DNA from 4 places in the Mammaliicoccus sciuri genome. Region 1 is predicted to be linked to each of the others. Evidence: riboswitches for the same ligand, from Rfam matches in the RefSeq annotation. Region 1 holds a riboswitch; each other region holds the start of a gene.
What was found. A riboswitch is a leader RNA that binds a small molecule or an ion and turns the genes downstream of it on or off. The one in region 1 is predicted to bind thiamine pyrophosphate.
Positions count from the first base shown of each region.

Region 2: linked by a shared signal. The riboswitch ahead of thiD (bifunctional hydroxymethylpyrimidine kinase/phosphomethylpyrimidine kinase) and the one ahead of MUA60_RS01830 (thiamine phosphate synthase) in region 1 are both predicted to bind thiamine pyrophosphate.
Region 3: linked by a shared signal. The riboswitch ahead of thiW (energy coupling factor transporter S component ThiW) and the one ahead of MUA60_RS01830 (thiamine phosphate synthase) in region 1 are both predicted to bind thiamine pyrophosphate.
Region 4: linked by a shared signal. The riboswitch ahead of MUA60_RS10780 (ECF transporter S component) and the one ahead of MUA60_RS01830 (thiamine phosphate synthase) in region 1 are both predicted to bind thiamine pyrophosphate.

Region 1 covers NZ_CP094824.1:396,159-401,250, reverse strand. Annotated here, with positions in the region: gene isdC (heme uptake protein IsdC) at 1-604, opposite strand, end outside; gene MUA60_RS01835 (HNH endonuclease) at 1,141-1,986, opposite strand; TPP riboswitch at 2,168-2,276, shown strand; gene MUA60_RS01830 (thiamine phosphate synthase) at 2,349-2,939, shown strand; gene MUA60_RS01825 (NAD(P)/FAD-dependent oxidoreductase) at 2,932-3,843, shown strand; gene MUA60_RS01820 (IS3 family transposase) at 3,851-4,714, opposite strand; gene MUA60_RS01815 (transposase) at 4,723-5,092, opposite strand, start outside.
Region 2 covers NZ_CP094824.1:896,718-901,809, reverse strand. Annotated here, with positions in the region: gene yidC (membrane protein insertase YidC) at 1-653, opposite strand, end outside; gene thiE (thiamine phosphate synthase) at 735-1,376, opposite strand; gene thiM (hydroxyethylthiazole kinase) at 1,377-2,168, opposite strand; gene thiD (bifunctional hydroxymethylpyrimidine kinase/phosphomethylpyrimidine kinase) at 2,161-2,973, opposite strand; TPP riboswitch at 3,071-3,169, opposite strand; partial or broken gene MUA60_RS15535 (aggregation-promoting factor C-terminal-like domain-containing protein) at 3,295-3,567, opposite strand; gene MUA60_RS04545 (single-stranded DNA-binding protein) at 4,507-5,076, opposite strand.
Region 3 covers NZ_CP094824.1:1,684,026-1,689,117, reverse strand. Annotated here, with positions in the region: gene MUA60_RS08710 (GNAT family N-acetyltransferase) at 1-381, shown strand, start outside; gene miaB (tRNA (N6-isopentenyl adenosine(37)-C2)-methylthiotransferase MiaB) at 499-2,034, shown strand; gene MUA60_RS08700 (YlbF/YmcA family competence regulator) at 2,035-2,466, shown strand; TPP riboswitch at 2,475-2,566, shown strand; gene thiW (energy coupling factor transporter S component ThiW) at 2,632-3,132, shown strand; gene mutS (DNA mismatch repair protein MutS) at 3,273-5,092, shown strand, end outside.
Region 4 covers NZ_CP094824.1:2,063,945-2,069,036, reverse strand. Annotated here, with positions in the region: gene MUA60_RS10785 (ABC transporter ATP-binding protein) at 1-975, opposite strand, end outside; gene MUA60_RS10780 (ECF transporter S component) at 987-1,562, opposite strand; TPP riboswitch at 1,654-1,758, opposite strand; gene MUA60_RS10775 (hypothetical protein) at 1,830-1,955, opposite strand; gene auxA (lipoteichoic acid stability factor AuxA) at 2,103-3,401, shown strand; gene MUA60_RS10765 (class I SAM-dependent rRNA methyltransferase) at 3,749-4,921, shown strand; gene MUA60_RS10760 (hypothetical protein) at 4,994-5,092, shown strand, end outside.

The DNA.
Region 1 (5,092 bases):
TGATCATTACCGGTGTGCCTGCGCTCGTTTGAGGATTTTTCACATCTTGTGAAGTTGTAGTAGAACCATTAGATGGTGTACTACTATTTGAACTAGAAGATGCAGCTGCTGTTGAATTCTTAGAAGCATCACTAGATGAAACTGCTGCAGCTTGGCCAGAAGGTTCTTTCACGTCAAATGTGATTTTGTATTTGTTATCGTATAAGAACGGTTTACCATCGACTTTTTCATTGATATAAACATCAATTGTTCCAGCAAGTTGTCCAGATGTCGAATTCACTTTGAAGCTAGACGTTCTAACGTCTGAACCTTTGTCTTCACTTACGATACTCTCAGCAGAACCATCAACTGTAATACCTTTAATCCAATGGCTATGATTCATCGTTAATTGAAGTTGCTTTTCACCATTCTTAACAACTAACTTACCTGGTTTATTAAAATAATCATTTGCAATCGAAACATCTGAAGTACCATGTTTCAATACTGTGTAATTAACGTCATAAGTACCATCTTTCACATCAGCAGAAGCCACTTTACCCACACCTACTGATAATAAAATAAGTACTAATAACCCAATATTTAAAAACTGTTTTAACCTTTGCATAATATACCTCCTTTGTAAATTTATTGAAATTCTCCTTCCACCTTATAATTTAATTGATAATGGTTATCAATGTCAATGTTATTTTCTATTTTAATAAATAATTGATTATGCGAATTTTATTTCACGAAATTTAAAAATTGTTAGAATGGAATAATTTAGGATGTGTTAATAATCAATAATCGGGTAAATAATATTATTGATTATTAACAGATAGTAGTTACGAGGTAGATATACGAATTGGTCGTGCCAATAAACAGAATATAATGAGCGTGATTTTATTCATAGGAATTTAAAAATTTCCCATGGAACGCGCACTTATATTTATTGCTGCTAAACTAAAAAAGATGGAGAAATAGTTTTTAAAAAAGTCATAACACATCTTAATCTATACTTGAATTTAGTGAGAGATACTTATTAAAACAAAATAAGACACAACATTTTTATGTTGTGTCTAGAAATTAAAATATATTTAATTTTGAATGTGAATTTTTAGAAACTTCATTTGATATTTAAATTATTCTTATATTCATATTGAATCATCTTAAAATACCATACATTCTATATAATTCTTTCAATGTTATATCAATACCTCTTTCACTATATATATCTTTTCTATTGTTAAAGAAATATTCCAACATTTCCTTCTTATCTTTATTAACTGCATGATGAATTCTTCTATGGCAATTCGGACATAAGCTTACTATGTTTTCAGAAAAATCTATTGAGAGATCATATAGACTTTGTGCAGCCATGGGTATTAGGTGATGTGCTTCAACGTGTGGATTTCTGTCCCATTCATTAATAAAAGTTTTATGATTTTCATCATATTCACATTGATAATTACTATTTATTTTGGCTCTTAAACTTTCATTGTAATTTCTTGGATAATATAATTTATCATGCACTAATTTTTTATTCTTTCGTTTTACCTTCTTAACTTCACTCTCACCAAAATTTATTAAGTTATTTGTTTCTTGATTTGGATTTGGATTATTTAATAATAAATCAACTTCATCTTCATTTATAGAATTTAAACTTGTTAAATAAGATAATAAACACCCTATAGTTGCACTATAAAAATGATTAGTATTTTTATTGAATTCTTTAAAACCTTTTAATTCAGTTATCTTCAATAACTTTTTATATGTTTCAAAATCTTCAATGGATTCTATTGTTTCGTTAAAAATTAAATTATAGCCTATGATTAATCTTACTAAACTTCTCTTATATGAACTTGCTTTCTGACTACCTTTAATTGCTTTACCCGCTTTATTTGTTAAGTCTTCTGCATATTTTTCAAAATTCTTTAATTCATGAGCATATTTCTCTTTAGTATCTACATATTCTTTATTTTTTGTAGAAATATTATGGAATTCAAACATATAGTACTCCTTTGACCTTTTCTTATATATTATCAAATTTACTATTAAATTTGTACAATTTATTCCAAATATTAAAATAATAACAATTTATAGATTAAGATTATTGTGGTATTTACCAGACTAAAAATATAAATTTGAACATTCTTACTTTTATATGTACAATGGATGTAATAATTGAATAAATGTCCACTGGAAGTGCCTTATTATAGGCTGAGACTGAAGTAGTGACTTCGGGATTCCTTGAACCTGATCCAGTTCATACTGGCGTAGGAAAGTGGCGTATATAAGCTTACTTATACTTATAATTAAATTTTTACGCTATTTTTCTATACAGAAAAATAGCGTTTTTTTTATTTGGAGTGATTTCATTGTTTATTGCTGTTACACCGTATAAAGACTTAGATGTTGATGATTTAGAACATTATATAGAGATTGCTGAAGAGATTGATTTGTTGTTACTGAGAGTGCCTATGACACGTGATGATCTATGCTGGGTGCTTGATTATTTATTAGCACATGGCTTTCCAAAAATGAAATTAATGATTCATTCTGATATAGCCATACTTGAAAAATATGATTTAAATTTTATTCATTTTCGTGAAGATGACGTGCATGCATTTGAATATAAAAAGCTTCACCCTCATATATCCGTTAGTATGTCTACACATTCAGCAGAAAGTGTGAAACGCGCACGTGAGTGGTCTTTAGATTTCGTGTTCTTTGGTCACGTGTTTGAAACGCGTTCTAAACATGGTCTTAAACCAAGGTCTTCTAAAGAAATAACAGATGCAGTATCTATAGATATTCCTGTATATGCAATTGGTGGCATAGATACGCATTCTATTAAGTCGTTACCTCATGGCTTTAAAGGTGTTTGCGCAATTTCATTTTTCAGAGATCGAAGTTTGCGTGAAACTCAGTTATTAAGAGAGGAGTGGCATACATATGTATGACGTGTTAATTGTTGGCTCTGGCGTCATGGGCATGTCTATTGCACGTGAATTAGCACTTAAGAATGATTCGTTGTCTATCGCTGTGATAAATCGGGATGTGCCTGGATTACACGCATCTTATAAAGCAGGTGGCATGTTAGGTGTACAAAATGAATTTATTGAAGATACACCTCTTTATCAACTTGCATTACGTTCGAGAGATTATTTCGAATCACTCAGTCACACGTTATATAAAGAAACGAATATCAATATTGATTATCAAGCGCACGGTTTAATTAAAATGGCCGCTTCACGAGATGATATCGACAGTTTAAAAGCGCAATATCGTTTTTTGAATAAACGCGATCGTTCAGTTACGACGTTAGATAGTCAATCACTTCGTCATCTTTCAAATCATACGATTTCTTATAATCATAAAGCGATTTATATTCCATATGATGGACAAATTAATGCCAATCAATATGCTAAAGCATTGTTGAAATCTATTGAGTTCAAAGGAATTGAACGCATTTATCATACTGAAGTTAAATCTATACATCGCTTAAATGATGCGTTTAAAGTGCTCACTGCAAACCAAATTTTACTTTCCAAAAAAGTCATTGTTGCTGGTGGTGCATGGAGTCATCAGTTATTAACCGACTATGAAATTGAGCCAAAAGTAACAGGTGTTAAAGGCGAAGTTCTAATGTTAGAACATCCAGACTTAAAATTAGAACAAACACTTTTTATGACGAATGGCTGTTACATTGTGCCGAAACGTGGCAATCGATTTTTAGTGGGTGCGACGAGTTATTTAGATGACTATACTGTCGGCACATCAGTTGAAGGAGAAAATTGGTTAATGCGTCAAGCATGTAAATACATTCCATTATTATCAAGTAGTGTACTGAACCCAAAAATCTAAACCTTAATTAGTATATTATTTCAAAGGTTTGTCTCCTGTAATTTTTGGGAGATAAGCCTTTTAATTTTGATTTGATTCTTTCGTTATTATAAAAATCGATATATCGATGAATAGCTTGTTCAAGGTCCTGAAAATCTTTAAATTCTTGGCCATAATACATTTCTTGTTTAAGTAACCAAAAAAAGTTTTCCATAACTGAATTATCTAGACAATTACCTTTTCTAGACATACTCTGAAATATTTTATGGTCTTTTAATAATCTAGTGTATTGTGAATGTTGATAATGCCAGCCTTGATCTGAATGAATCGTTAAACGATGATCTAGGTTTGGACGACGCTTTATCATTTCTTTTAATGGATTGATGACTATATCTAATGTAGGACGACTTGAGATTTTAAAGCTGATAATCTCTGAACTATATAAGTCCATAAAAGGTGATAAATATAATTTCTGACCATTCATTAATTTGAACTCTGTAATATCTGTTACGACTTTTTGAAATGGGAGACTTGTTTTAAATCTACGATTTAATATATTTTGAGCTACTTTACCAACTTTACCTTTAAAGGAACGATACTTACGACCTCTATGTGTGAACTTTGTACAAGTTAGATTATGTTCTTTCATAATTCTTAGTACTTTTTTATGATTTACGATAAGACCTCTATTTCTTAGTGCTTGTGTAACACGACGATAACCATAGGTATGGTTCGATTCTTCACATATTTCTTTTATTACTTGAATCAATGTTTCATCTTTATCAGCTTTACTAAATTTATTTATCCAATAATAGTATACAGATTTAGCTATTTGAGCGACTTTAAATAAGATACTTAATCGTATATTATATGTTTCATTTAGTTCCTTAATGACCTTTACTATTTCTGATTTTTGCTTCCGTAAATGTCGGTCAAGGCTTGTAACTTTTTTTGATAAGCTATACCTGCCTTTAACGTCTCATTTTCATTTCTAAGTCTTTCAAGTTCTTCACGTTCATTTTCATTTAAAGGTAAATTTTTATTATCTGATTTAGATCGTTTTTTAGTCATAGTGTGAGATCGTCCCTTTTGTTTATTATCTATATCAAGACGACACTTTTCATCAAATTGATGTTGCCAATTGGCAATGATAATAGGATTAATAATTCTAAAGTGATTCGCAGTATCTTGATAAGACAACATATTTTCTTGTCTAAATTTTAAAACAGATAATTTAAATTCGCTAGTATAAACAGTATTTCTACTTTTT
Region 2 (5,092 bases), 500 kb from region 1:
ATAATCATAATTGGAGAAATAAACATCATCATTCTCATCATATTTTTCTGTTCATCTGGAACATTCGCATACTTCATAGAAACAAATGCTTGTAATGCATAAATGATACCTGCAATGATCGTAATAATTAAATCAGGTTCAGTTAAATTAAACCATAAGAAATTCGGATATTCTGTAATTCCGCCTTCAGTAGGATATTTTAATACATAGAATAATCCCATGACGATTGGCATTTGTATAACGATTGGTAAACAACCCATGTTCATAGGATTAATACCATGTTTTTTGTATAATGCCATCATTTCTTGATTGGCTGCCATTTTTTCTTCTTGAGTACGAGCACGTTTAACTTTTTCTTGAATTGCTTCCATTTCAGGTTTAGCAAGTTTCATTTTTTCACGCATTAACTTTTGATTCTTGTACGTCTTCATCATAAATGGGAATAACGCAAAACGAACAATTAATGTTATAACAATAATAGCTAGACCATAATCGTGATTCAAATTTGTACCAAGCCAATGAATAACACTATCCATCGGTTTTACGAATGTATTATAAAAGAATCCATCCCTATTCTCAGGTTTAGAATAATCACAACCAGCTAGCACAACCATTACACCAAATAATAATGGCCATAAAGCTTTTTTCTTCATTTTTCCACCTCTATTGATATACTCACATAAAACTCATTCTATCATAGAATAGCGACAACATAAATCAATATATTAATTTTATCAAATATTTTTATACTGTTTATGAAAGCCCTTCACAGTTTGTTCAATATTTTGACTTTTCGCTATAGCAGAAATAACACTTACACCATTTGCGCCAGCTTTAATAAGCGGTTGTACATCAACTTCAGTAATGCCACCGATTGCAACGATAGGAATATTTTGATTGATTTTTCTCATGTTCTCAATCATTTGATATCCACCTTCTTCTCCTGCATCAGCTTTAGAATTTGTAGAATGTATAGGTCCGGTTCCAATATAATCCACTTCGGATATATCAGATTGATCATATTCCATTTTATTTGCAACACTCAAGCCAATGATTTTGTCTTTAAACTTATCTTTAAAATCAGATACGTTTCGGTCATCTTGTCCAACATGAATACCATCAGCATTTAATTTAATTGTTAAATCTACATCATCATTAACGATAAATGGAACTTGATATTGCTTGCAAAGCTCAAATAAAGATTGCGCAAGGGCTTCTTTTTCTGCCCCTTTTTTACTCGTCTTACCTTTTTCACGAAACTGAAACATCGTGATGCCTGCCTTTAAAGCTTCTTCAACAACTCTTATAAGATTACCATCAGTAATGTCTTGACTGCCTGCTATAAAATATACTTTTAACGTTTTTGGATCAAACATTTAGTTCACTTCTTTCACAATCTTTTTCTCTTTAACAATTTCTTCTGTTATAACATTCAGTTGATCTATAAACGAAATTTGGAATGTACCAGGTAAATGTGCTCCAGGTTGTTGATATGCCAACTCACTTGCAATATTATATGTTGATAATGCTTCTTCTAATACGTCTATTGTGATGTTTTTTTCATGAGATAAGAATGCAGCAATTACCCCACCTAATAAACAACCTCCACCAGTTACTTTCGTTAACATCTCACTACCATTGTGCAATTCAATGATTTTATTATGACATGCAATGACATCGACTTTACCAGTTATGATAATCGGTAGCTTTAATTGTTGATGTGCTTTTTTCGCAATTTTAACAGCATCAAGCGTATCATCACTATCTGTACCTTTCATAATCGTATCTTCTTCTATAAGCGCTAATATTTCTGATGCATTGCCTCTTATAACATCAACTACTTCATCATTTAATAATGTCGTACAAAAAGTCTTTCTTAATTGTGATGCACCAACAGCAACTGGATCTAGAACTACTGGAACATCACTTTGATGCATAATTTCAGCATATTGCTTCATATCATAAGCTTTATCAGTCGTAATCGTGCCTATGTTAAGAAGAAAAGCACCTGCTGCTTTTGAGAATTCTTCTGCTTCTTCAGGTTCTTCACTCATTGCTGGACTCGCACCTAATGAAATTAAACCATTAGCTGTAAAGTTTTTAACAACATCATTTGTATAACATACGATTAATAGACTATTTTCTCTAATATTTGTTAATTTACTCATAATCTAATCCCTCTATCTTTTGATATGCAAAGTGGTTTACTGGACCTCTACCTTTGCCTATTTCAGGTGTATATTGAATAGCTAAAGTAATAAATCTTTTAGCTACTTCTACCGCTTCTTCAATTGTATGACCTTTAGCTAATTCTGCTGTTATCACTGCACTAAATGTACAACCTGTTCCATGTGTATGTTTCGTATTAAATCTTTCACTTTTCCGACTTTTCACACCATTTTCAGTAAATAAATAGTCGATTGCATCACCTTCCAGATGCCCACCTTTTATAACGACACCTTTAGATCCAATTTCATTTAAGAAAAATGCACCAGCTTTTTTAATTTCTTCTTCAGTTTGAATTTTAAATCCAGTAATATCTTCTGCTTCTGGAATATTTGGTGTAACAACTGTAGCTAATGGTAATAATATTTCTTTAAGTTTCCCTTTCCCTTCATCACCCATTAGCGCATCACCACTTTTAGCAACCATGACTGGGTCAATTACATACGGCTTACCAGATTGTTCAATAAATGGTTTAATCGATTGCATCATTTCTTCTGATGCAATCATACCTGTTTTGATAGCATGTGGTACTTCGTCATCAAAGACACTTTTTAATTGGTTTTCAATAACTTCAACAGGTAAATGGTAAACATCTTGTACACCTAGACTGTTTTGAGAAACGATACTAGTAGCAACTGCCATTCCATAAACGCCTGACGCATGAAATGACTTCAAATCTGCCATAATACCCGCTCCACCACTTGGGTCCGTTCCAGCAATCGTTAATGCTATATTCGGTTTTTTCATTGTAATCCACCTCAAATTTATATTTATAATCCTTTTATCTATAACTTCATAAAAAATGACCTCTTTCATAAGAAAGAGGTCAATTAATAGTTGTAAAAACGTTCATCGACCACTTTCCTACGTTGGCATTATCCAAATCAGGTGTTAAGGGACTGAATTAAATCATCTCAGCCAATTGGCGCCCCTAGCAGTCACTCATATATTCAGTTTATTTAAGATTATCAAATAGACGTATTGTGGTCAAATTAAAAAATCGCCTAGGATATTTCCTAGGCGATTGGATAAATTAATTTATAGCCACTTTAGATTAAAGTGTGTGGCTTACCACCATCCGTTAGCTTGACGGAAAGCAATAGCAGCTGATTCTGAACCGTAACGGCTTTTAGCGTAGTTTAACATACCTTTAGTTTGTGTAGCTACTGAACCAGTACCCCAAGATTCTTTAGTTTGGCCAAGACCACGGTATCCAGCTGGGTTAACTGCATTTGGATTACCACTTGATTCTGGTAATACAATTGCATTCCACATAGCTTCTGAACCACCAGCAGCTAAGAATTGAGCTTTAGTAGATCCACCAGTGCTAGCTGTTGAAGTTTGAGTAGTTCTAACTTTTTGAGCTGGCGCTTGGTATGATTGTTGAGCTGGTGCTTTATATGTTTGTTGTGCTGGCGCTTGGTAAGATTGAACAGGCGCTTGGTAGCTTTGTTGTTGAGCTGGAGCTGCAACTTGTTCTTGAGTTTGTTGAACTGGCGCTTGTTGTGCTACAGGCGCTTTGGCTGGCTCAGCTGATTGAGCTGGTGCTTGTAATGATAAAGTTTGTCCAACAATGATTAGATCTGAAGATAAGTTGTTCCATGCTTTTAATTGAGATACAGTTACATCGTATTTAGCTGCGATTTCACCTAAAGTATCTCCTGCTACTACAGTGTATTCTGTAGTTGATTCTGAACTTTTCTCGTTAACCTTGATTACTTGGTTAGGGAAGATTAAGTTAGATTTTAAACCATTTTCTGCTTTAATAGCACTTACTGAAGTACCGTATTGTTGTGAAATACTACCTAAAGTATCACCAGATTTTACTGTATGTGTTGCTGCATCGGCTGTAGCTGTTACCCCTGTAGTAACTGCAACTGCCGCAGTTGAAACTGCTAATAATTTTTTCATGATTGAATGTTTCCTCCTGTAAGGTTTTCACTTTTTATATGATTTTTACTGTTTAAACTATACCACTAATTTTTATGTCATAGGTTACAGCTATATGAAAAAATTAGAGCTAATATTACAGTTAGATTACGTTGATTTTCAGACAATATTCTGAATATTAATGATTAAAATAGCTAAACAAAGGGATTTATAAAGATTGAACAAAATTAATTATCAGACAATTTGTCATATTCATGTAATTTTTTAAACAATTACTTTTAATTATGTATACTTGCTGCCCTACAGCAAGACAGCAAGTCTCGGAATTTAGAATCAAGAATATTTATTTTCGGAAGTATTTCTATAAACAGTTTTTATTGAAGTTTAATGCTACGAGGTTGTTACTTTTGATGCATCAGCATCAGGAGTTTGTTGTTCAGTTTCTTTAATAACGTCAACGACATTATGATATTCGCTATATAACTTTTCATCTAAGTTATTTTCACCATTTTCTTTAGCTAATGCTTCAGCTCGTAATTTTTCTTTTGCTACTTTAGATGAAAGGTCACTAGCATAACTTTCAGCACTTTCACTAATTAATTCACTCATTTCCTCTTTCGTTTGAGGGATCGTTGATTTACTTGATGCAGGCATATTTAAGAATTTAATCGTTTCACATATAATTTCTGTTATATAGTGTTTCTTATCATCTTTAACATATGCTCTTGATTGAATTTGCCCCGTTAATGCAACAAGCTGTCCCTTCTTAGTATATTCATGAATATTATGTGCAAGTTTACCAAATGCTTTACATACAATAAAATCAACAGCAATCGTGCCATCTTTAGTCTTATATCCGCGTTCAACAGCTAAACAAAATGTAGAAATGATAATTTCGCCTTTCTTATAATATGCAGGGTCCTTAGTTAAACGTCCAACTAATACAGATTTATTTAACATATTCTCACCTCCTTAT
Region 3 (5,092 bases), 1.3 Mb from region 1:
ATGTTAATCATGTTAGAAGAAGCAATTAACCCTGTTGATAAAGACTTTGTAAAAGCAAAAACGTATGTACTTATTGATGATGACAAAATTGTTGGCGCTGTAAATATTAGGTATGCATTAAACGACTATTTATATAAAAAAGGTGGACATGTCGGATACGGTGTTAGAAAAAGTGAACGTGGTAAAGGCTATGCGACAAAGTTGTTAAATTATGCAGTTAAGAATTTAAATAATGAAGGTGTTCATTCTGTTCTTGTAACTTGTGATGAATCAAATGATGCAAGTGCGAAAGTCATTATAAATAATAATGGTGTAGAAGATGGACCGTATCAATCAGATGAAGAAGAAAATACGAGAAGATTTTGGATTAAGCATCTTTAAAATTAAATATTTGATACATGAAATGAACGAGCAAAAATGTCGGAACATTTTTGCACTTTATGTTGAACTCTAATATAATATATAGGTATAAATATATGGGCAGAAAGGGTTTTGAAATTGAATGAAGAGCAAAGAAAACAGGAGGCCAAAGCGAAGACAGAACCTAATTTAGAGAAGGATTATAGCAAGTACTTCGAACATGTTTATCAACCTCCAAATTTAAAGGACGCTAAACAAAGAGGGAAATCACAAGTTGAATATCATGATGATTTTAAAATAGACGAACGACATAGAGGTATGGGGAAAGGTCGTAAATTCTATATTAGAACATATGGTTGCCAAATGAATGAACATGATACAGAAGTAATGGCTGGTATCTTACAAGCGTTAGGTTTTGGACCGACGAACTCAGTAGAAGATGCTGATGTGATATTACTTAATACGTGTGCGATAAGAGAAAATGCTGAAAATAAAGTGTTCAGTGAAATTGGGAATTTAAAGCATCTTAAACAAGAGCGACCAGATTGTTTAATTGGTGTATGTGGATGTATGTCACAAGAAGAATCTGTCGTTAATAAAATTCTTAAATCATACCAGAATGTTGATATGATTTTCGGTACACACAACATCCATAGATTGCCTGAAATTTTAGAAGAAGCATATATGTCTAAAGCGATGGTTGTTGAAGTATGGTCTAAAGAAGGCGACGTCATCGAAAATTTACCTAAAGTAAGAAATGGTAGAATTAAAGCGTGGGTAAATATTATGTACGGTTGTGACAAATTCTGTACGTATTGTATTGTACCGTTCACTCGTGGTAAAGAGAGAAGTCGTATGCCTGAAGAAATTATTGCTGAAGTAAGAGACTTAGCAAGACAAGGCTACCAAGAAATATGTTTATTAGGTCAAAATGTAAATGCATACGGTAAAGATATTGAAGGTTTAAATTATGGATTAGGTGACTTGTTAAATGACATCACTAAAATCGATATACCACGTGTACGTTTTACGACAAGTCACCCTTGGGACTTTGATGATCGTTTAATTGAAGTGATTGCTAATGGTGGTAATATTGTACCTCATATACATTTACCAGTACAGTCTGGTAATAACCAAGTGTTAAAAATTATGGGTAGAAAATATACACGTGAAAGCTATTTAGAATTAGTTCATAAAATAAAAGCAGCAATTCCTGATGTAGCATTGACAACGGATATCATTGTTGGCTATCCTAATGAAACAGAAGAACAATTTTTAGAAACAATAAAGTTGTATCATGAAGTTGGTTTCGAACATGCATACACATATGTATATTCTCCGAGAGAAGGTACGCCAGCAGCTAAGATGAAAGATAATGTACCTGATAAAGAGAAAAAAGAAAGACTTCAAAGATTAAATAAAGTAGTTGGTGAATATGCTGCAGAATCATTGAAACCATATGAAGGACAAGAAGTATTTGTTTTATGTGAAGGTTCAAGTAAGAGAGATGAAGCGGTATTAGCAGGCTATACTGAAAAGAATAAATTAGTTAATTTTAAAGCACCAAAAGATGTAATTGGCAAAATCGTAAAAGTAAAAATTACTGAAGCAAAACAATATTCATTAAATGGTGAATTTATAGATGTTGTATCTAAAGAAAAGGTGGTACATTAAATGTATACAAAAGATGATATTTTAGAACAAGCACGTAAACTAGGGAAAATGATGTCAGAAACAGAAGAAGTAGATTTCTTTAAACGTGCAGAAGCGCAAATCCATGAGAATCAAACAGTCAGAGAAAAAATGGCGAGTTTGAAATCTTTACAAAAGCAAGCGGTTAATTTCCAAAACTATGGTAAAGATAAAGCTTTAGCTATGGTTGAAGAAAAAATTAAAAATATTGAAAAAGAATTAGATGAAATGCCAATTGTAAGTGAATTTAAAGAAGCACAAGTTGAAGTAAATGAACTTTTACAAATGGTATCTCATTCAATTAGCCACACAGTTACAAATGAAATTATTGAATCAACAGGTGGTAATCAACTTACTGGTGAAACAGGTGCAGCCGTTAGAAATGCACCAAACACAAGTAGCTGTTCAAATTAAGATTTAATATATTGCACACACGGTGCCTAACAAGGCTGAGAATATACGTGTAGATTTGATCCAGGTAATACTGGCGTAGAGATTGTGCAACTAAAGATTATATATGCTAAAAATCATTAGTCTGCCAGTACGTGGACTAATGATTTTTTATTTGGAGGAAATATAATGAAGAAGACTAAATTAATGACTTTAACCGCAATATTAACAACGATAAATGTTGTCTTTAGTACATTTATCACGATACCAATAGGTCCAATAAAAGCATTGCCAATGCAACATTTCATTAATGTTATATCAGCCGTATTTCTTGGACCATGGTATGGCTTAGCGCAAGCTTTGTTATCTTCGTTTATTAGAAACTTACTAGGTTTAGGAACGATTTTTGCTTTTCCAGGCAGTATGATAGGCGTATTATTAGCAAGTTTACTTTATAAATATCGCAAACAATTATCGATTGCATCTTTAGGAGAAGTAATAGGTACTGGTGTAATAGGTAGCTTCGTTTGTATTCCGATTGGTTGGTTACTAGGACTAGGAAAAATAGCATTTTGGCCGTTATTTTTATCATTTTTCTTTAGTAGTCTAATAGGCGCTATTGTAAGTTATATATTATTAAAAGCTTTTGAAAAAAGAGGTATATTAAAGAAATTAAAAAATGATACCTAAAGTTATATCATGAATTAAAGGGCGTGAAGCATAAATTGCTTTATTACGCTCTTTTTTTAATAAATAAACATACTCGTTTAATAGTAGAAATTTTGATAAAATAGATAAATCGAAAGTTAAAAAAAGGAACGTGAATAAAGATGTCTAAACCAACGCCGATGATGGCTCAATATTTAAAGATAAAATCTCAATATCAAGATACATTATTATTTTTCAGATTAGGTGATTTTTATGAAATGTTCTACGATGATGCAATTGAAGCATCGAGAGTATTAGAAATAACACTAACAAGAAGAGATGCTAAGAAAGATCCAATACCAATGTGCGGGGTACCATATCATTCAGCTTCTGGATATATTGAAAAACTTATTTCAAAAGGTTATAAAGTCGCGATTTGTGAACAAATGGAAGATCCGACACAAACTAAAGGAATGGTTCGTAGAGAAGTTGTGCAAGTCATAACGCCAGGTACGGTTATGGATCAAAAAGGTATGGACGAAAAATCGAATAATTATATATTAGGATTTATAAAAGAAGATGGAGAGTTTCATTTAAGTTACTGTGATGTCACAACAGGGGAATTAAAAGTAACATCATTTGTTGATGAAACAACTTTAATTAATGAAATTACAACGATTCACCCTAATGAAATTATTGTTAATAAAGTGTTACCAGATAATTTATATAAACAAATTCAGCTTATAACTGAAACAATCACAGTTATTGATAGCTATGAAGAACGAGATTATGAAGTTGTCACGGGCACATCTCACGCTCAAAAAAGATCATTAAATTATTTATTAAATTATATTCATGATAACGGTAAACGCGATATGCCACATTTAGAAGAAGTTGTCGTATATAGAGCTTTAGATTATATGAAAATGGACTTTTACGCGAAACGAAATCTTGAATTAACAGAAAGTATCAGACTTAAATCTAAAAAAGGTACATTATTATGGTTGATGGATGATACGAAGACACCTATGGGCGCAAGAAGATTAAAGCAATGGATAGATCGACCGCTTATCAACCAAAGAGATATCGAACAAAGATTAGATGCTGTTGAACAATTAGTGAATGGTTTTATTGAACGTGATGAACTTAGAAGTTATTTGAATATGGTGTATGATATTGAAAGATTAGTCGGAAGAGTTAGCTACGGCAATGTGAATGCTAAAGATTTAGTACAGTTGAATTATTCAATAAAGCAAATTCCATATGTTAAAGAAATTATTGAAAGATTAGACTCAAAGTCTATAGACCGATTTAAAGATCTTGAACCATTAAATGATTTAGAACGATTATTAGATGAAAGTTTAGTAGAAGATCCACCGATTTCTGTTAAAGAGGGTGGGATATTTAAAAAAGGCTTTAATGAAACACTAGATCAATATAAAGAAGCTTCAACAAACGGTAAGCAATGGATAGCAGAATTACAATTAAAAGAACGTGAACGAACGGGTGTAAAATCATTAAAAGTAAGCTTTAACAAAGTTTTTGGGTACTATATTGAAATTACAAAAGCAAATTTAAATCATATTGATACAGATGCTTTAGGATATCAACGTAAGCAAACATTATCAAATGCTGAACGATTTATTACTGAAGAATTGAAAGAAAAAGAATCTATCATTTTAGGTGCAGAAGATAAAGCAATCGAACTAGAATATCAACTATTCCTTGAATTAAGACAAGAAGTGAAAGCTTATACTGAAAAGTTACAAGCACAAGCTAAATTACTATCAGAAATAGACTGTTTACAAAGCTTTGCTGAAATTGCGCAAAAATATCATTATACTCGTCCAATTTTTAGTGAAGATAAAACATTATCACTTAAATCATCGAGACACCCGGTTGTTGAACGCGTCATGGATCATAATGACTATGTTCCAAATGACTGTTATTTAGATAAAGAAGGCTTTATCTATTTAATAACAGGACCAAATATGTCTGGTAA
Region 4 (5,092 bases), 1.3 Mb from region 1:
ATACATATGTTTAGAAGCATCTTTTACTTTTTTAATCTGTTTGTTTTTATAAAATATTTTACCATTATATTTAATGAGCTGCATCATCGTTTCTAATAATGTTGTCTTACCTGTTCCATTTGGTCCAGTTATTGTAAGCCATTCGCCACTTGAAATCGTTAATTTATCTATACTAAATAGTTTTTTGGAGCCACGCAGTACATCTAACTGCTCTATATTTAACAACGGATTGTGCTCAGCAGTCTGTTCAGATAATTTTGGGGCATATTGCCACGAGTTAGGGTGCCAAACACCGTATTCATTTAAAATGTCTGTATGATGATCTAATATATCTTGAGGTGTACTATCATGTGTGATTTCACCATTTTCATTCATTACAATAACTCTATCTACATAATTCCAAATATAATCAACTTTATGTTCTACGATTACAACAGTTTGATTTGTCCAATGTTCCATAATCAAATCCCATAGTTGTGTCGTTGATTGATGATCAAGCATTGCTGTCGGTTCATCAAGAAATAACGTATTTGTATCTTGTAATAATATAGAAGCAATCGCTAATTTTTGTTTCATACCACCACTTAAACGATTGATTTTAAGTGAAGGATCAGCATTTAAATTTACCTGTTTCATGGCATTTTTTATAAATCCGTCCATTTTATCAGGTTCGATGTTCATATTCTCAAGCACAAATGCTAATTCTTCTTTAATCTCAGGCATACAAAACTGCGTATCAGGGTCTTGAAAAATAACACCTGGAAGTGAATCGATATTGATTGAATCAACTTTCATCGGTATGTCCATCGATCTCGGTATAATACCACTTAATATATTTAATAACGTACTTTTACCAGATCCACTTGGACCTAGTAAAAGTACTTTTTCTTTATCATTAATATTGATGTTTAAATTTTTAAATATAATGCGATCATCATCAGGATACTTTAGTCTTAAATTTTTTAGTGATAACAATTGAATAACTCCTATAATAAGTCATAATCTTTTTTAGATGCTGGTCTGAACAATTTCGTAACACCAGTTTGGTCGAGTGCTTTTACAATTGCATAGCCTAATGCACCAGCAACGATTGCACCACTTAAAATTCTAATCGTAAACATTAAAATAACATTCCATAAAGCAACGTCACCTAAGTAATTATAGAACCAATCAATTGGTAACGTAATAATACCTGCAGCCATACCAGCTATAACAGCAACTGATAATTTTCTAGATTGATATCGAACAGCTAAGAAGGTGATTTCACAAGCTAAACCTTGTAATAATGCGTATACAAATGTTGGAATATCGAATTGGCCCATTACAATCGTTTCGCCAGCACCCGCAGCAAATTCAGCAAGAATTGCAACACCAGGCTTTTGAATAATTAAATAAGTGACAATTGCTGCAATAAACCATACACCATATACAGATTGTTCTAAGTGTAGACCGAGTGGTTTTAAAATTTCATAAGGTATCCATAAGAACTTATAAATGATTGCAAACAAAGCACCAATTAATACAGTTACTAAAATATCTGATAACGTTAATTTCTTTGACATGTTATATTCTCCTTTTAAATAAAAAAATGTGCACTCCTATATCTAAATAGAAGCGCACAAAAATATTGTTATCATTTAAAAATGAATATTATATGATTTACGAACACTTTCCTACGCTAGTATCATCTAGATCAGGTACAAAGGGTTCAGACCTTTTCATGTCTGTCTCAGTTTCAAAACACCCCTAGTGCATTTATTAATTTGTTATCCATACGATAAGTCTTATTAATCTATTTGTCAATAGTAAATCATAAAACTAAAATTCATTTATTCAAATGTGTCTTGTATATTTTCTTTTGTTTCATCCTGACCTTTGTTGTTGTCTTGCTTATTTTCTTGTTCTTTCTTTTTAGCTTTTTCTGCTTCTTCTTTATGCTTATCATTATGAGTCATAATAACACTCCTTTAAAATGTATGATATTATTATATACCCAACTACATATAAGTATTAAACTTCTTGCTAGTACTTGGGACTGATTTTCAATATAATTAAAGACAATTGAAAATGAAACAATTATAATGTTCAATGAGGTGAAGAACATGGCTATAAAGAAAAAAAGCTGGGAAGTTCATTTTAGTCGAATTATAGGTATATTTCTTTTGATTACTGGATTACTTATACTTTTTAATGCGCCACGTATTAAAGACTATAATATCAAGGATTCAAGTAATATCCATATCAATAACATTTGGGACTTTTTTGTAGCTTTTTTTGATGAATTAGTAAGAATATTGCACCATTATATTGGTAACTTTCCAGTTATCGCAGCAATAATTGTATTGCTATTTGGTGTGTTTGTATTATTAGTAGGACGTACTTTAAGAAGAACGACGCATTACGATTATGATATTTCTGTATTTTATATCGGACTGACAATTATTTTAATGATTGTTATTATGATGACCATGTTCCAAGTATATAGTTTTGCATCTTTCTTATTTATTATTCCATTTGCAATTCATGTGGGATATGTCGTTTATAAAAATGAGCTAAATCCAATGCATCGAAAGAAACAGTACTTATGGATTATCATTTCTTATGGATTATGTTATTTCATTTCACAATTTGCAATGAACCATAATATCGATGCTCAAAATGTAAAGCCTATAGACGTTATGAGTGTTAACTTATTCTTCATTCTGTTGTGGTGTCTAAGTCAAATGTCAGTTTGGATTAGTTTATATTTAAGAAGATCTTTACCAGTAAGCGATGAAGACATTGAACAATTTCATGAAGAAAGATATTCAAGAGTTAAAAATAACCGCTTAACAAGAAAAATATATACTTTAGCAGAAGGTTTTTACCAAAAATTACAGAATTTCAAACAGGCGACTTTAGAAAAATTTAATTCTGAAGAGGCAATTGCTAAAAGAAAACGCCGTAATGAAAAATGGATAGAGATTATTAAAATCGAAGAAGACGATATTCCAAGATGGATGAGAAGACCGAAATGGTTAAAGAAAAGCTATATAGAATGGATAAGTACTGTAGTTTTATTCTTATTTACATTTATAGAGTTTAATAACCGTAATGGTTTATTCTTATCAGGTGAATGGAAATTATCTCAAATTCAATATGTTTTTGAATGGTTAACATTATTTATTATGATGTTATTGATTATCTTATATGCATACTTCAATTACACGACAAATTATAAGAATAAAAATAATTTTGGTAAATTGTTTGTTATTTCAGCATTATTCTTTGAAATTGCAACGACATTCTTTGTTTCAGCAATTCAAACTTCACAATTTTCCGTGTTTATCACACCAATTTCATTTTTACTATTATTATTTGTAACACCAGCATTTATCATTCACTTGAAAAAATCATTTTAATATCTTACACGATATAATTAGACACTTTATTGAGCACTATGCGCTTAATAAAGTGTTTTTTATTTTATAATTTTCACGAGCAATTGCTGTAATTAAAAGTTTAAATATGTAATAAGTAAACTATTTTAATGAATTTATTCAAAAAATGTATTGCGTGGAATAATCTTATCCTTTATACTAACTTTAGTAAGCGTTTACATATAAGGGGATCAAAACTTTCTGGGGGAAATTTTGATTAATAAAATTCGGTTAACAGAGTATTCTAAAGGGGAATACTCTGTTTTTTGGTGTTTTGAATAATATACGTTATAATATGTGAGACATTTCGAAAGGATGGCTAATATATAATGAAACAATTAATGCTCAAAAAAGGAAAAGAAGATAAATATTTAAGAGGATATCCTCTAGTAGAAAAAGACGATGTTTTTGATATGCCTAAAATGGATGAAGGAGAATTAGTTGCGCTTGTTGATGCGGGGAAAAAATTCATTGCAACTGCATATTATGGTGAACAAAATAAAGGTATAGGCTGGGTATTATCATTAGACTCAACTGAAAAGATTGATCATAACTTTTTTGTAAAGTTATTCGAAGAAGCTAAAAATGATAGAGCATATTATGAAAATGTAGATGGTATCAATGCATATAGATTATTTAATGCAGAAGGCGATGGAATTGGTGGACTGACAATTGATCATTATGACGGTCATTTATTAGTTCAGTGGTACTCAGTAGGTATATATCGATTGAAAGATAGAATATTACCTGCAATTAAAGAAGTCTTCGATTATAAATCAATTTTTGAAAAAAGAAGATTTAAAGGAATGGAAACTGCTTCAGACTTCGTAGCAGGTGAAGCACCAGAATTTCCATATGTCATAGAAGAAAATCATATGTTCTATAATATTAATCTTGATGATGGACCTATGACAGGTATTTTCTTAGATCAAAAAGACGTTAGAAAAAAATTAAGAGACCACTATAGTCAAGATAAAGATATATTGAATTTATTTAGTTATACGGGTGCATTTTCAGTTGCAGCAAGTGAAAATGCTCGTTCAACTACAAGTGTGGATTTAGCTAATAGAGCTAGACCATTAACTGAAGCAAACTTTGGTTTAAATACAATAGATCTTAATCAGAACCATATATTTATAATGGATGTATTTGATTATTTCAAATATGCTTTAAGACATGGTTTAAGTTATGACGTTGTCGTGATTGATCCACCAAGCTTCGCACGTAATAAGAAAAAGACTTTTAGTGTTCAGAAAAACTATCCTGAATTAATTGAAGGTGCATTAGAATTATTGAACGAGAGTGGTAACTTAGTGCTAAGTACAAATTCAAGTGCTTTCCCACAAAAAGCATTCAAAAAAATGATAATTCAAACATTAGATCAATTAGGTGTTGATTATACAATTTCTGATGTAATGGGATTACCTAAAGACTTCAAGAGTCATCCACACTATAAACCAAGTAAATACTTGAAAGTCGTATTCGTACAAATAAATGGTTAAAATTTCCTAGTTCGGGTATACATTATTATAATAATGTTTGAATATAATCGAACTGTGAGGAGAATGGAAACAATGGGAATTTTCGATAAAATTACGACAAAAGCAGGCAATAAAGCATTTGGTATACAAGAAATAAAGAAGCGTTCTGAATTACCAACTTCACAAGAAGAA